Regions from separate parts of the Peribacillus sp. YIM B13481 genome, predicted to be linked through region 2. Evidence: predicted binding sites of a transcription regulator. Region 2 holds the regulator's gene; each other region holds the start of a gene.

Region 1 (4,292 bases), on a different contig from region 2:
ACTGCAAAGCTTCTATGAAACGCTCTCCCGCTTCCATCTTCAATGCCGTTTTATATAATAGTTCCGTCCCCACTCCCGTCGTCAGGATGATCCAATCGAACTCTCCTGCCATCAAACGGGTGACATCCTCTTCCAAATGGGAATCATCAAGGAATACCGTCCCCTGTGCTGGACGAACGAGCGGGACTCCCCCAAGATTATCAACGATTTTACTAAGTTCTTCCGTCTTCCTCGCTCCCAATAAAGCAATGGTCCTGCCATTAAGCTTACTCATCCATGCCCCTCCTATATGTACATTCATTTTTGAAACCTCTAATCCATCTCAACCATTATACAAATTTTCAGTCTTTGAAACTATAAAAAACAAAAGTATCTGCGCCTTTTTCTTTCTTTTATCCTCTATTAAATTATAGGTTAGCAGCACTTTGCAGAAAGCAGCATTACCCTTGAACTTTCATTTCCTGAAGTATAAATGCATTAAATTGAATTCATTTTCACCATCGCATGAAATGGTATGTATGGCATCCGACTTAATGAATGCTTCACCATCAAGCTCCCCCACTTCGTTCACCATTGAAATTACAAATATATCATCTTCCAGGTTTTTAATAAAACCCTGCACATCACCATATCCCGTATTAAAAAGTTCAACTGAAACCATGAAGTTATTTTCATGTGCAAAATCCAGAAAACTCAAAAGTAAATCTTCATTTCCATCAACGAATTCAATATGATTTTGTTTTTTTGCCATATATAATCTCTTGATTTTCTTAATGTATTTCGTATTGACATTGATTTGGTGAATGCTTTCAAGATAAAGTAAACTGTATCCATCATACAACCCGGTTGAAGTAATATTAGCGGCCACTACAAACGCATCTGACACTTTTAGTATCTTAGCCACACCGAATTTTCTTAAATCATTTGTATCCGAGTATAATTCGACAAGTTCTTCTTTTTCAGAAATTTTAAGCAATTGTTTTTTCATCTTTCAATTCCCTTTCTCCGATATGATTTATTAGCCCAAATTCTTCATTAAGTTTAAATTCTCTCCTTTTAACTTTCCTTCCAAGTAAAAAAAGACTGCCACCAGGACAGCCAGTTTCCATTTATCAATTCTTGTGCACGGCCCTTTGGGCAATTTGCTCATGTTCTTTTTTTACAAAAACATCATATTGAGTGGTTTTATGGCGATTTTGAAAATACTGGGAACCTAAATTCATAGGCGTTTTCGTTTTGAACTGTATACCCTCGTTTTCCAATTTCGCTATCACCTTAAAATAATTATCATTTCCAAATGCCGTATAGATACAAGTCCAGTATTTATAGGAAATTATTTTGGCAGTTAATACACATGCAATTACGACGACTAGTATTCCAATTATGATATACACCTTTTTAGCTCCTTTTTATTTTATTTCGGAAAATCCCTTCTTTACACTATATTCTTTGCTTCATGTATCATCTCCTTTTTAAGCTGCCTTCACTTTGCTCAGATCCGATCCGACAACTACTGCAAACGGTGCTACTATCATGTAAAAAAAAACTAATTAAATATTTTTGTTTGTTGAAATGTTATAGTGCTATGTAGTACAATAACATTGTGAAATACTTCACAATGTTATTGTTTATTACAGCTCTGCAAACATAAAAACATGCAAGCCTGCAAATTTTTTTACAACTTCTTGTGAAATGTTTCACATACTAAAGGGGTGGAGATATCCTTTTAAGGAAGGTTTTACATTCGAAAAAATTGGAGGTATTCATTATGAATTCTACACAGGGAAATAAAGTCGTTTTAGTTGGTACTGGTGCAGTTGGCTCTAGTTATGCCTATGCTTTGATGAATCAAGGAATATGTGATGAGTTGGTTCTTGTCGATTTGAATCAAGAAAAAGCGAAAGGCGATGTTATGGACCTAGATCATGGTCTTGTGTATGCGCCTAGTGCCATGAATATAAAATCCGGATCATACGAGGACTGTAGGGATGCTGCAATCGTAGTCATATGTGCTGGAGCCGCTCAAAAGCCTGGAGAAACCAGGCTGGATCTTGTAAGGAAAAACATGAACATTTTTGAATCGATCGTAGGCAGCATCATGAAAGCTGGATTTAATGGCATTTTCTTGGTCGCAACGAATCCAGTAGACATTTTGGCATATGCGACATGGAAATTTTCCGGTTTACCGAAAGAAAAAGTGATTGGTTCAGGGACTATATTAGATTCTGCAAGATTCCGCTCTTTATTAGGGCAAGAATTTAATACCGCACCTACAAGTATCCATGCCTATATCATTGGTGAACATGGTGATTCACAACTTCCGGTTTGGAGCTCTGCCAATTTTTCCGGATTGCCGATAGGTCCAAAATTAAATGAAGCAAGAAAAAAAGAGATTGCCGTTCAAGTCCGTGATGCTGCATACCAGATCATTGAGTCGAAGGGTGCTACGTATTATGGAATCGCCATGGGATTGGCGAGAATCACAAAAGCGATCTTAAAGAATGAAAATGTCGTCTTACCAGTTGGCTCATTGTTGGAAGGCGAATATGGCCATAGTGATGTTTATATTGGTACCCCTACAGTCATTAATCGCACAGGCGCAAAAAACATTGTCGAACTTACCCTAAACGAGAGCGAAAAAGAACAGTTTGCCCGCTCTGTTCATACGCTTCAAGATATTCAAGCCCAATTTTGGGAGTAGTTCATACACTAACCAGAATTTCTTACGCAGGGAGCTGTCATTATGTTAGTGCAAACATACAACCCATTTAATAATCTTGCCATTTCAGCATTAGTTGCAGCTATACCGATCCTTTTATTTCTATTATGCTTGACGATTTTTAAGATGAAAGGAATCCACGCAGCCCTTCTAAACTTATTTGTTACCTTTCTTATCGTCCTTTTCCTCTTTAAGCTACCTTTGGGAGAAGCAGTCGGAAGTGTGGTTCAAGGTATGTTCCAAGGGATATGGCCGATTGGCTATATCATCGTGATGGCGGTCTGGTTATATAAAATCTCTGTTAAATCCGGAAAGTTCGAGGTGTTACGCGGTAGCATAGCAGGGATTTCACAAGACCAACGCCTTCAGCTCTTACTTATTGGTTTTTGCTTTAACGCCTTTCTTGAAGGAGCAGCAGGTTTTGGTGTACCGATCGCAATCTGCGCCGTCCTATTGGTTTCATTGGGATTCAAGCCTTTACAGGCAGCGATGCTCTGTCTAATAGCTAATGGTGCTTCGGGAGCATTCGGGGCAATCGGCATACCGGTTGGCATCATCGGGACATTCGGCTTGGAAAATGTAACATCGATGAATGTGTCCATGATGACGGCCTTAACACTGCCGCTCATTAACTTTACCATTCCGTTTTTATTAATATGGCTGATGGATGGCTTTAAGGGGATCAGAGAAGTATTGCCGGCCTTATTAGTGACATCGATTACTTATACGGTGCCCCAGGCGATCATGACCGTTTTTGTAGGCCCAGAGTTAGCTGACATTATTCCATCTCTCTTAACCATGGGGGTGCTGGCGTTATTTCTTAATAAGTGGCAGCCTAAACATCTATTTTTACTCAACGGCAAGGAATTTGAATTCGAAAAACATTCAATGGGTGATATCGTAAAGGCATGGTCTCCATTTTATCTATTGACGCTATTTGTTTTGATTTGGAGCTTTCCTGCCTTTAAAGGACTGTTCTCTCAAGGAAGTATCCTTGAATCGGCTGTCCTGAAATTCATATTTCCGGGATCTTCGATTACGATCGGCATTGATTTAATCGGTGCAACGGGAACAGCGATCTTATTGGCTGCGCTGACGACCATCGCTACGACGAAAGCCATTAATGTCAGTGAAGGTCTTTCCCTCCTGAAAAAAACGGTTTTAGAGTTTCGGATTCCAATCATCATGATCTGTGCGATCATCGCCATAGCCAAATTGATGTCATATGGTGGATTAACAAATGTTTTGGGGGAAGCGGTTGCGACAACAGGACATATCTTCCCGCTATTATCACCGCTTTTAGGATGGATCGGCGTGTTCATGACTGGATCTGTAGTGAATAACAATACGTTATTTGCTCCAATACAGGCTACGGCAGGCAACATCATAGGGACAAACTCATCATTATTGGTTTCCGCAAACACTGCCGGGGGCGTCATGGCAAAGCTCGTTTCTCCACAATCGATTGTAATCGCGACGGCTGCAGTTGGCGAAACCGGAAAAGAATCCGCTTTAACGAAAATGACATTGAAATACAGCTTTGGGTTATTAGCCTTCGTGTGCATTTGGACAT
Region 2 (4,292 bases):
ATAAGAACAGCTCCTTGGTAGCCTTGTAAATATTGTTCAAGCCAAGAAAGGGTTTCGATATCCAAATGGTTCGTTGGCTCATCCAGAATCAATATATCCGGTTTCCTTAAAAGCAGCTTCCCTAAAGCAAGTCTTGTTTTTTGCCCACCGCTTAAAGTGGAAATTGGGGTAGAATAGTCAAAATCAGCAAACTGAAGTCCATGCAATACTGAACGAATATCCGCTTCATATTGATAACCGCCCTTCTCTTTGAAAGCTACCATCAAAGTGTCATATTCATTTAATACTTTTTGGTAAATTGCTTCATTTTCAAAGATGTCAGGTCTGGCCATATCAGCCTCAAGGCGACGCAGTTCTTTTTCTTGTTCTAAAAGGTCATTGAATACAGTCAGCATTTCATCCCAAATGGTCAGTTCTGATTCCAGTCCCGTGTCCTGTGCCATATATCCGATGGTGACACCTTTTGGTTTGATTATTTCACCGCCATCATGGGAAAGCTGCCCGGCTATGATTTTTAGCAGAGTAGATTTTCCAGCGCCATTTCGGCCGACAAGTGCAATTCTATCCTTATTTTGAACTTCGAGCTTCATATTTGATAAAATAAGTTCAGCTCCATAATATTTCGATAGTTGATTGATTTGTAATAAAATCATAGATTTCACCTCAATTGATTATTGTTAGTGTAACGTATTATAGTTATTATCGGCAACAGCTTGGTTCCAAGCAAAAACAAGCTATTACATAAAGTGGAATAATAGTGTATGATTTAGGAGGGGTTACTTAAATGGGAGACTTAACGCATTTTAATGAACAAGGCCGGGCTAAGATGGTTGATGTGACTGCTAAGCCTGAAACATCCCGGACGGCAATAGCTCAATCGAGCATTTTATTGAACGATGAAATATATGAGTTGGTCACGAACCAGAAAATGAAAAAAGGTGATGTATTGGCCGTTGCACAGGTTGCAGGAATCATGGCCAGCAAAAATACATCCAATATAATTCCAATGTGCCACCCTATTGCTCTGCAAGGGGTCAATATAGCCTTTGAATGGGAAAAAGAAGATGAAGGATATAGGCTTAGGATTGAAACGGAAGCTAAGACAAAAGGGAGTACAGGTGTGGAAATGGAAGCGTTAACAGCTGCATCCGTGACTGCCTTGACTATTTATGACATGTGTAAGGCCCTTGATAAGGGAATGGTAATCGGGCCTACATTCTTAGTGGAGAAAACAGGCGGAGTGTCTAGTAACGATTATAAAAGACAAGTAATTCAAACAGATAGAGATTAAGTTGAAAAGCATGTGTGAAGGCGGGGAAGAATGATGAACCATGACCCAAAGATACCGCAGGCAACAGCCAAAAGGTTGCCATTGTATTATCGATTTTTAAAGAACTTACATTCCTCAGGCAAACAAAGAGTTTCCTCGGCAGAGCTAAGCGAAGCTGTAAAGGTGGATTCTGCGACTATTCGCCGTGATTTTTCCTACTTTGGAGCGCTTGGAAAAAAAGGCTACGGCTACAATGTCAATTATTTATTATCCTTCTTTAGAAAAACACTAGATCAAGATGAACTGACAAAAGTCGCTTTAATCGGAGTGGGGAATTTAGGGACTGCTTTTTTAAATTACAATTTCATTAAAAATAATAATACGAAGATTGAAATGGCATTTGAAGTTTCTGAAGATAAGGTCGGCAAGCAAATAGCTGATGTGCCAATCTATCATATGGATCAAATCGATACACTATTGCAGGAAAATAATATTACTGCGGCTATTTTGACAGTGCCTGCTCAGGTAGCACAGACGATAACCGATCGTCTAGTCAAAGCTGATATAAAAGGAATATTGAATTTCACACCTGCACGGCTGACGGTACCCCCATCCATAAGGGTTCACCACATTGACCTGGCCGTGGAGCTTCAGTCACTCATCTACTTTCTGAAACATTATCCTGTAGTGGAAGAAGCTGCATTGGAGGAATGAAAAAAACGCTGCATCTTCGCAGCGTTTTTTTATTTTTTCTTATTTTTTTGGGCGGCTTTAATCTTAAAGTGAAGCATGATCATGCGTAATCCCGATCCAAAGTCTAAAGTCGCAATTAGTACAAGTATGTAGGCAAAGATTCCCCATCCGGAAGAACTGACGGTTTGAATCGCGATAGCGGTAAAAAGAGCTCCTAAGCCTGCATAGATGATACCCATGAATAATGGTGATTGACGTTTCATAATAAACCTCCGATGAAGGCCTGTGCAGTATCTAGCATCTTCTCAATATCATCCCGATTTACAACTTGAAAGATGATAACAAGCGTATTCATCGCAATATGTGCGCTCATGGAAACGAGGATGCGGCCCGTTTTCGCATAAAGAAAAGCAAAGGTAAAACCCATTGCCGAATATAAAAGAAGATGTTCCAATTCACCATGCGCCAAGCCAAAAATAACTGAACTGAGTAAAGCAGAAATAAAGAAGTTAAAGCGTTTATGAAGTGATCCGAAAATGATTTTCCGAAAAATGATTTCTTCCAATATAGGTCCAATAACTGAAGTGACGAAAATGACTATGGGAACTTGGTAAATGAGTGAAATGAGCTGCTGTGTATTTTCAGATTCAGGCTCCACCCCAAGCATCTGTTCAATGTATCCAGCAATGCTTTGCGCAAAAAGAGCGAGGAACACTCCGGCAACTGCCCATAATATGGACGTGGGAATGGAAGCTGGAGTGCTTCTGTCCATTTTTTCCTTCATATCTTTTCTCATTAAAAACAGGATCAAGGATAGAGCAACGAAAAAGCTGAATACGATCCAGTATGCTGCAGACCTCACCTGGAGTTCATCAGCAGTCATTCCAGTTGAAGACCCGATCAGCATGAAAAGAGGTACCCCAACAATACTGGATAATTGCATGGAAATGTAGGTGATGACGACGAACCAATATTCTTTTTTCAAAAATGAAAACTCCTTTTATTTAGTCACCCATTCCGCTTAGAACGTTCCTGATATGGGGACAATCTATAAACGCATACTCCAAAATGGTATCAAATAATGAGACAGAACACCACTTAAAGATACCCCTAACAAAACATTTTAGCACCTTTGTTAAAAGAATCATTATGCTAAAGTAGTATACCCGAAATTTATCAGAAATTAATAAAAAATTTTCGATAAGATACTTGCAAAAAAGGCTCGGTTTATTTAATATTATAAATGTGTTAGCACTCGATGGTGAAGAGTGCTAATAATCATGAAACAAATTATCAAGAGAATATGAGGAGGTTGTTTCACTTGTTAAAACCATTAGGTGATCGCGTTATTATTGAACTAGTTCAATCTGAAGAAAAGACTGCAAGCGGTATTGTTCTTCCTGATACTGCAAAAGAAAAGCCACAAGAAGGTAAGGTAGTAGCTGTTGGTACTGGCCGTGTCCTTGAAAATGGCGAACGTGTTGCTTTAGAGGTTGCCCAAGGCGATCTAATTATCTTCTCAAAATATGCAGGTACTGAAGTTAAATACGAAGATACTGAATACTTAATTTTACGTGAAAGCGACATTCTAGCTGTTATCGGCTAATTATACATCATACTTAACTGAACGAAAATTTTCTTAAAATTTTAGGGAGGTACTTATAAATGGCTAAAGAAATTAAATTTAGTGAAGAAGCTCGCCGCTCCATGCTTCGTGGTGTGGACGCACTTGCAGATGCAGTTAAAGTAACGCTTGGACCAAAAGGTCGTAACGTGGTTCTTGAGAAAAAATTCGGTTCACCGCTTATCACAAATGACGGTGTGACGATCGCTAAAGAAATTGAATTGGAAGATGCATTCGAAAACATGGGTGCGAAATTGGTTGCTGAAGTAGCGAGCAAAACAAACGACGTAGCTGGTGACGGTACAACTACTGCAACGGTTCTAGCGCAAGCGATGATTCGTGAAGGTCTTAAAAACGTAACAGCTGGTGCAAACCCAATGGGTATCCGTAAAGGAATCGAAAAAGCGGTTAATACTGCAATTGCAGAATTAAAAGCTATTTCTCAACCTGTTGAAAACAAAGAATCGATTGCACAAGTTGCTGCTATCTCTTCAGCTGATGAAGAAGTGGGCCAACTGATTGCTGAAGCTATGGAACGTGTTGGTAACGACGGCGTCATCACAATCGAAGAGTCTAAAGGTTTCACAACTGAATTGGACGTTGTAGAAGGTATGCAGTTCGACCGTGGATATGCTTCTCCTTATATGGTTACAGATTCAGATAAAATGGAAGCTGTCTTAGAGAATCCATACATCTTGATCACAG
Region 3 (4,292 bases), on a different contig from region 2:
TTATATGATGGACAAAAGGCAACTGCAGTGGTTGTCGGGGCGGATGCTTTGACGGACTTAGCGGTTTTGTCAATTGATGCCTCGAAAGCACCTGATGGAATTAAATTCGGGAATTCTGATAGCATGCGTCCAGGTGAAGAAGTATTGGCGATTGGTAATCCTCTTGGACTTGACTTTTCACGTTCGGTTACACAAGGGATCGTCAGTGCGACCGGACGCTCCATTTCAGTCGATACATCGGACGGTGAGTGGGAACTTGATGTCCTTCAAACAGATGCAGCGATCAACCCTGGCAATAGCGGCGGGGCATTGATCAATACAGCTGGGGAAGTGATAGGCATAAACAGCTTGAAGATTTCCGAAAATGGTGTGGAGGGCCTAGGTTTTGCCATACCAAGTAATGATGTGATTCCGATTGTTACGGAACTGATTGAAAACGGAAAAATCACGCGCCCGTATTTAGGAGTAAGCTTGGCCAGTATAGAAGAACTGCCACAGTATTACCTACAAAATGTTCCTGAAGCTGCAAAGTCGGGTGTCATGGTTACAAGTATTGATCCGGGATCGGCAGCAGCGAATGGAGGGCTTAAGCAACAGGATATCATCGCGGAGATTGATGGAACGAAAATAAATACGGCAGCAGAATTAAGGAAAGTCTTATACACGGATAAGAAAATCGGAGATAAAGTGAAGGTTAAAGTGTATCGGGGTGCTGAAAAGAAAACGTTAACGATAACCTTGCAGAAATCATAGAAAGATGCATGGCCCCTGATAAATTCATCAGGGGTCATTTATTTGATATTGAAGTCAAAAAGTTTTTAAAAGTATAGAAAAGGATAGTATTGGAAAAAATGATAATGTATTTATACTGTTTTACAGATTTTTCATATAGTCTTGAATACCTAAAAGTAAATTGTGGCGTCTTCTATTTGTCAAGGTTTACATTGTGGATATGTTAAAAAATAGAAAATAATTGACAAATTTGTGAAATGTCATAAAATAGAAAGAAAGGGGATGAAATAATGGAAACTAATCAGAAGATGATGGATGCAGTGAAGTGGGTATCAGGCACAGGTTGTGTAATCGGAATTTTAATTTTTAGTTTAAGTTTTTTTGTAAGCGATTACAATAAGGATTATTTATTAACCGCTGTTGGGATGGCCATTACACTAAGCGCAGCTGCCATTTTTCTAGTTGGTATATTTTTTGTCCTGACAGAAGAAATGGTGATGAACACAAAAAAGGGTGAAAGAGTTGTACCGGATACAACTAAAGTTATAAAATTAAAATCAAAAGCTATTCCTAAAACAAAAAGGAGTACCGAATACAGTAACTAAAAAAGGACAATCATTCCTGTTCTGAAAGAAAGGCCACACGACAACACCAAGAGCAACGGCTGTAAGAACATGGAGAATAGGAACCCCATTGTATATCCACGTAGAAATAATTGTTTCATACTCGTATTACATCATTCCTTACAGGTAGATGAGGCTAGAACCCGGAATGCTTGTGAAGAATCAGCTGTCGGTACGGTAGCGAAGTTGTATTCGGGAACTTTGGAATTGAGAGTAGGCCAATACTCTGAATTTTAAAGGGTCGCTTGAAATATTTCTTGGTGCATAACGAGTGCTGCAGAAAATTGTAACACGATTAAAATGTAACCAAACGATAACCCAAGTGCACTAACGAATGAAAGCGTATTCAATAACCCGGATCTAGTTGACTTAGAATATGTGTACATTCGACGTGCTTGGCCATCCAAACCAAACTTGCCCACATTCCTAAATGAAAAGTTCTCACTCTATATCATGAACTATACCCACGAAAAAAATGGACACCTTAAATGTCCATTTTTTTTCGTTTTTTTATGTTCGATTACTAAAAGAAATACAGTTATCTAGTGAGTTTCTTTTATACTAGGCACCAAAATGCAGTTTTACTAAAAAGGACAACTGAGGTGAAGTGGTTTTTGCAATAGCATATTGGGATAATTATTGGATTAATGTCCTAAACTGCTGTTGGGGGAAGGCAATCAAGTAATTATCATAAGGATCGGAATGTTCATTTCAGACTCTTTGCTTCCATATATAGTGACCAGTGTTGGACCGTAAGGGTATTGAAGCAGAAAAAACGACATGGTGTGCACAATGCCGTTACCACGTCCATGGTCGAGTTAGAAAAATTCGTTATTAAATCCTGGCTAACATCGTCATCATTCACGATCCCATCGATAGTTACCTAATTAACATGATAGGTAATGGAATTCGTAGTGTTAAGAAAATTCAGATTTGTTCTTGAGGTTATGTACGCGGCGAATATATTGTAAAAATTATATTTCATTATATTAAAGTAACATTAAATGGAAAATGGAGCAGAGCTACTTTTTAATCCTAAACTCCATATGTAAGGAATTAAACACTTATTATATTTCATTTCCTTAAGATTTTCGAACATTTCAGTTCATTTACCAACTTCTTACTGTATTTTAATGAACTTTATGTGACAGATGTCACTTTGTATTGTCTTTTTTTTAACTTGGGATTAATATTGTTATGTCGGGGTTTGTGAACATGGTAACACTTTGTCCGAATAATTACCAATAGGAATTTTATTATGTAAGAAAGGGGTAGTACTATGAAAATAAAATGGGCTTTATTAACTATACTTTTTACCATCGCCACTATGCTAACGGGTTGCGATAACCCATTAATGGTCTTGGACCCTAAAGGGCCAGTAGCTGCAACACAAGCAGATGTCATTATGATATCGATATGGACAATGGCCTTTGTCGTTCTTGTCGTAATCGTACTGTATGTCTTCATGATAATGAAATATCGTGCTTCCAAACAGCGTGATGATTATGAACCACCTCATATTGAAGGAAGTAAGGTTCTAGAAATAATTTGGGTTGCAATCCCAATCATAATCGTCGCTTTCCTTGCCGTTGTTACTGTTAAAACAACAAATGAAGTCGAGGCAACACCTAAAGGATACGAAAAGCAGAAACCATTAGTTATCTACGCTGCATCTTCTAACTGGAAGTGGCACTTTAGTTATCCGGAAGAAAATATCGAAACAGTTAACTATCTGTTTTTACCGACTAACCGACCAATTGAATTTAAACTTTATTCATACGGACCAATTGCTAGTTTCTGGATTCCGCAACTTGGAGGACAAAAATATGCGATGTCTGATATGGTTACCACGTTGCACTTAGCAGCTGAAGTACCAGGGGAGTATATGGGTCGAAATTCAAACTTCAGTGGTTCAGGTTTTGCTCAGCAAACGTTCAACGTAAATGTATTGCCTAAAAAAGAATATGATAAATGGGTAAAAGAAATTAAAGCAACTGCTAAACCGATTACTGAGGATAAATTCAATAAATTACTAAAACCTGGTCATGTGGGACAATCCACGTATACTGGAACTCACTTAAAGTTTTCTCCAGCTCCAGAAGGTGAAAATTCAGGTCATCACCACGGATCATCTGATACTGAAAAAAAATCAGATGAATCTACCAAAGATTCACACGAGGAACATTCAGAACACAGCAACATGAACATGGATCATTAAGGGTTTAACTCACATTCTACTAAACAATTAGTTTTACGATAAGGAATATTTTCCTGAAAGGAGTCACAAAAGTATGGATTACTTTGATCGATTTGCCGTACCTCATCCAAGTCCTGCGATTTATGCATCCATGGTTGCCATTGGCCTAACTATGATTGCGCTTGTTGCCGGAATTACCTATTTTAAAAAATGGGGTTACTTATGGCGTGAGTGGTTAACAACGGTTGACCATAAACGTATTGGTATCATGTACATCTTGTCAGCACTACTTATGCTCTTCCGTGGTGGCGCAGATGCTCTATTGATGCGTGCCCAAACGGCTATTCCAAATAACGGCTTGTTGGATGGACAGCATTATAATGAAATTTTTACAACACACGGGGTTGTCATGATCCTGTTTATGGCGATGCCATTTATCATTGGGTTAATGAACATTGTTACACCATTACAAATAGGGGCACGTGACGTAGCATTCCCACGTCTAAACGCAGTAAGCTTCTGGTTATTCTTTATGGGGGCAATGCTATTTAACATCTCTTTCGTAGTCGGTGGTTCTCCTGATGCAGGCTGGACATCTTACTTCCCGCTGGCAAGTAACGATTTCAGTGAATCAGTAGGTTCGAACTATTACGCGATTGCAATTCAAATAGCTGGTATCGGTACATTACTGACTGGTATCAACTTTATCGTAACCATCTTGAAAATGAGAGCACCTGGCA

The links. The regulator Rex, encoded in region 2, represses fermentation and respiration genes when NADH is low (regulators of the CRP and FNR family bind a similar motif). The targets are predictions, from matches to a motif close to TTGTGAAATATTTCACAA.
Region 1: ACFX4X_RS24935 (L-lactate dehydrogenase) is a predicted target of Rex. The motif match lies at 1,602-1,619, and genes of this name have one in related genera.
Region 3: qoxA (cytochrome aa3 quinol oxidase subunit II) is a predicted target of Rex. The motif match lies at 2,498-2,515, and genes of this name have one in related genera.

Annotation. Positions count from the first base shown of each region.
Region 1 covers NZ_JBHZPE010000100.1:2,109-6,400, forward strand. Annotated here, with positions in the region: gene ACFX4X_RS24920 (uroporphyrinogen-III synthase) at 1-274, opposite strand, end outside; gene ACFX4X_RS24925 (hypothetical protein) at 455-988, opposite strand; gene ACFX4X_RS24930 (hypothetical protein) at 1,113-1,394, opposite strand; gene ACFX4X_RS24935 (L-lactate dehydrogenase) at 1,769-2,701, shown strand; gene ACFX4X_RS24940 (L-lactate permease) at 2,744-4,292, shown strand, end outside.
Region 2 covers NZ_JBHZPE010000054.1:18,240-22,531, reverse strand. Annotated here, with positions in the region: gene ACFX4X_RS21645 (ABC-F family ATP-binding cassette domain-containing protein) at 1-653, opposite strand, end outside; gene moaC (cyclic pyranopterin monophosphate synthase MoaC) at 785-1,291, shown strand; gene ACFX4X_RS21635 (redox-sensing transcriptional repressor Rex) at 1,322-1,984, shown strand; gene ACFX4X_RS21630 (YdiK family protein) at 2,014-2,226, opposite strand; gene ACFX4X_RS21625 (CPBP family intramembrane glutamic endopeptidase) at 2,223-2,948, opposite strand; gene groES (co-chaperone GroES) at 3,285-3,569, shown strand; gene groL (chaperonin GroEL) at 3,629-4,292, shown strand, end outside.
Region 3 covers NZ_JBHZPE010000025.1:5,128-9,419, forward strand. Annotated here, with positions in the region: gene ACFX4X_RS14925 (S1C family serine protease) at 1-753, shown strand, start outside; gene ACFX4X_RS14930 (hypothetical protein) at 1,023-1,337, shown strand; gene qoxA (cytochrome aa3 quinol oxidase subunit II) at 2,635-3,573, shown strand; gene qoxB (cytochrome aa3 quinol oxidase subunit I) at 3,647-4,292, shown strand, end outside.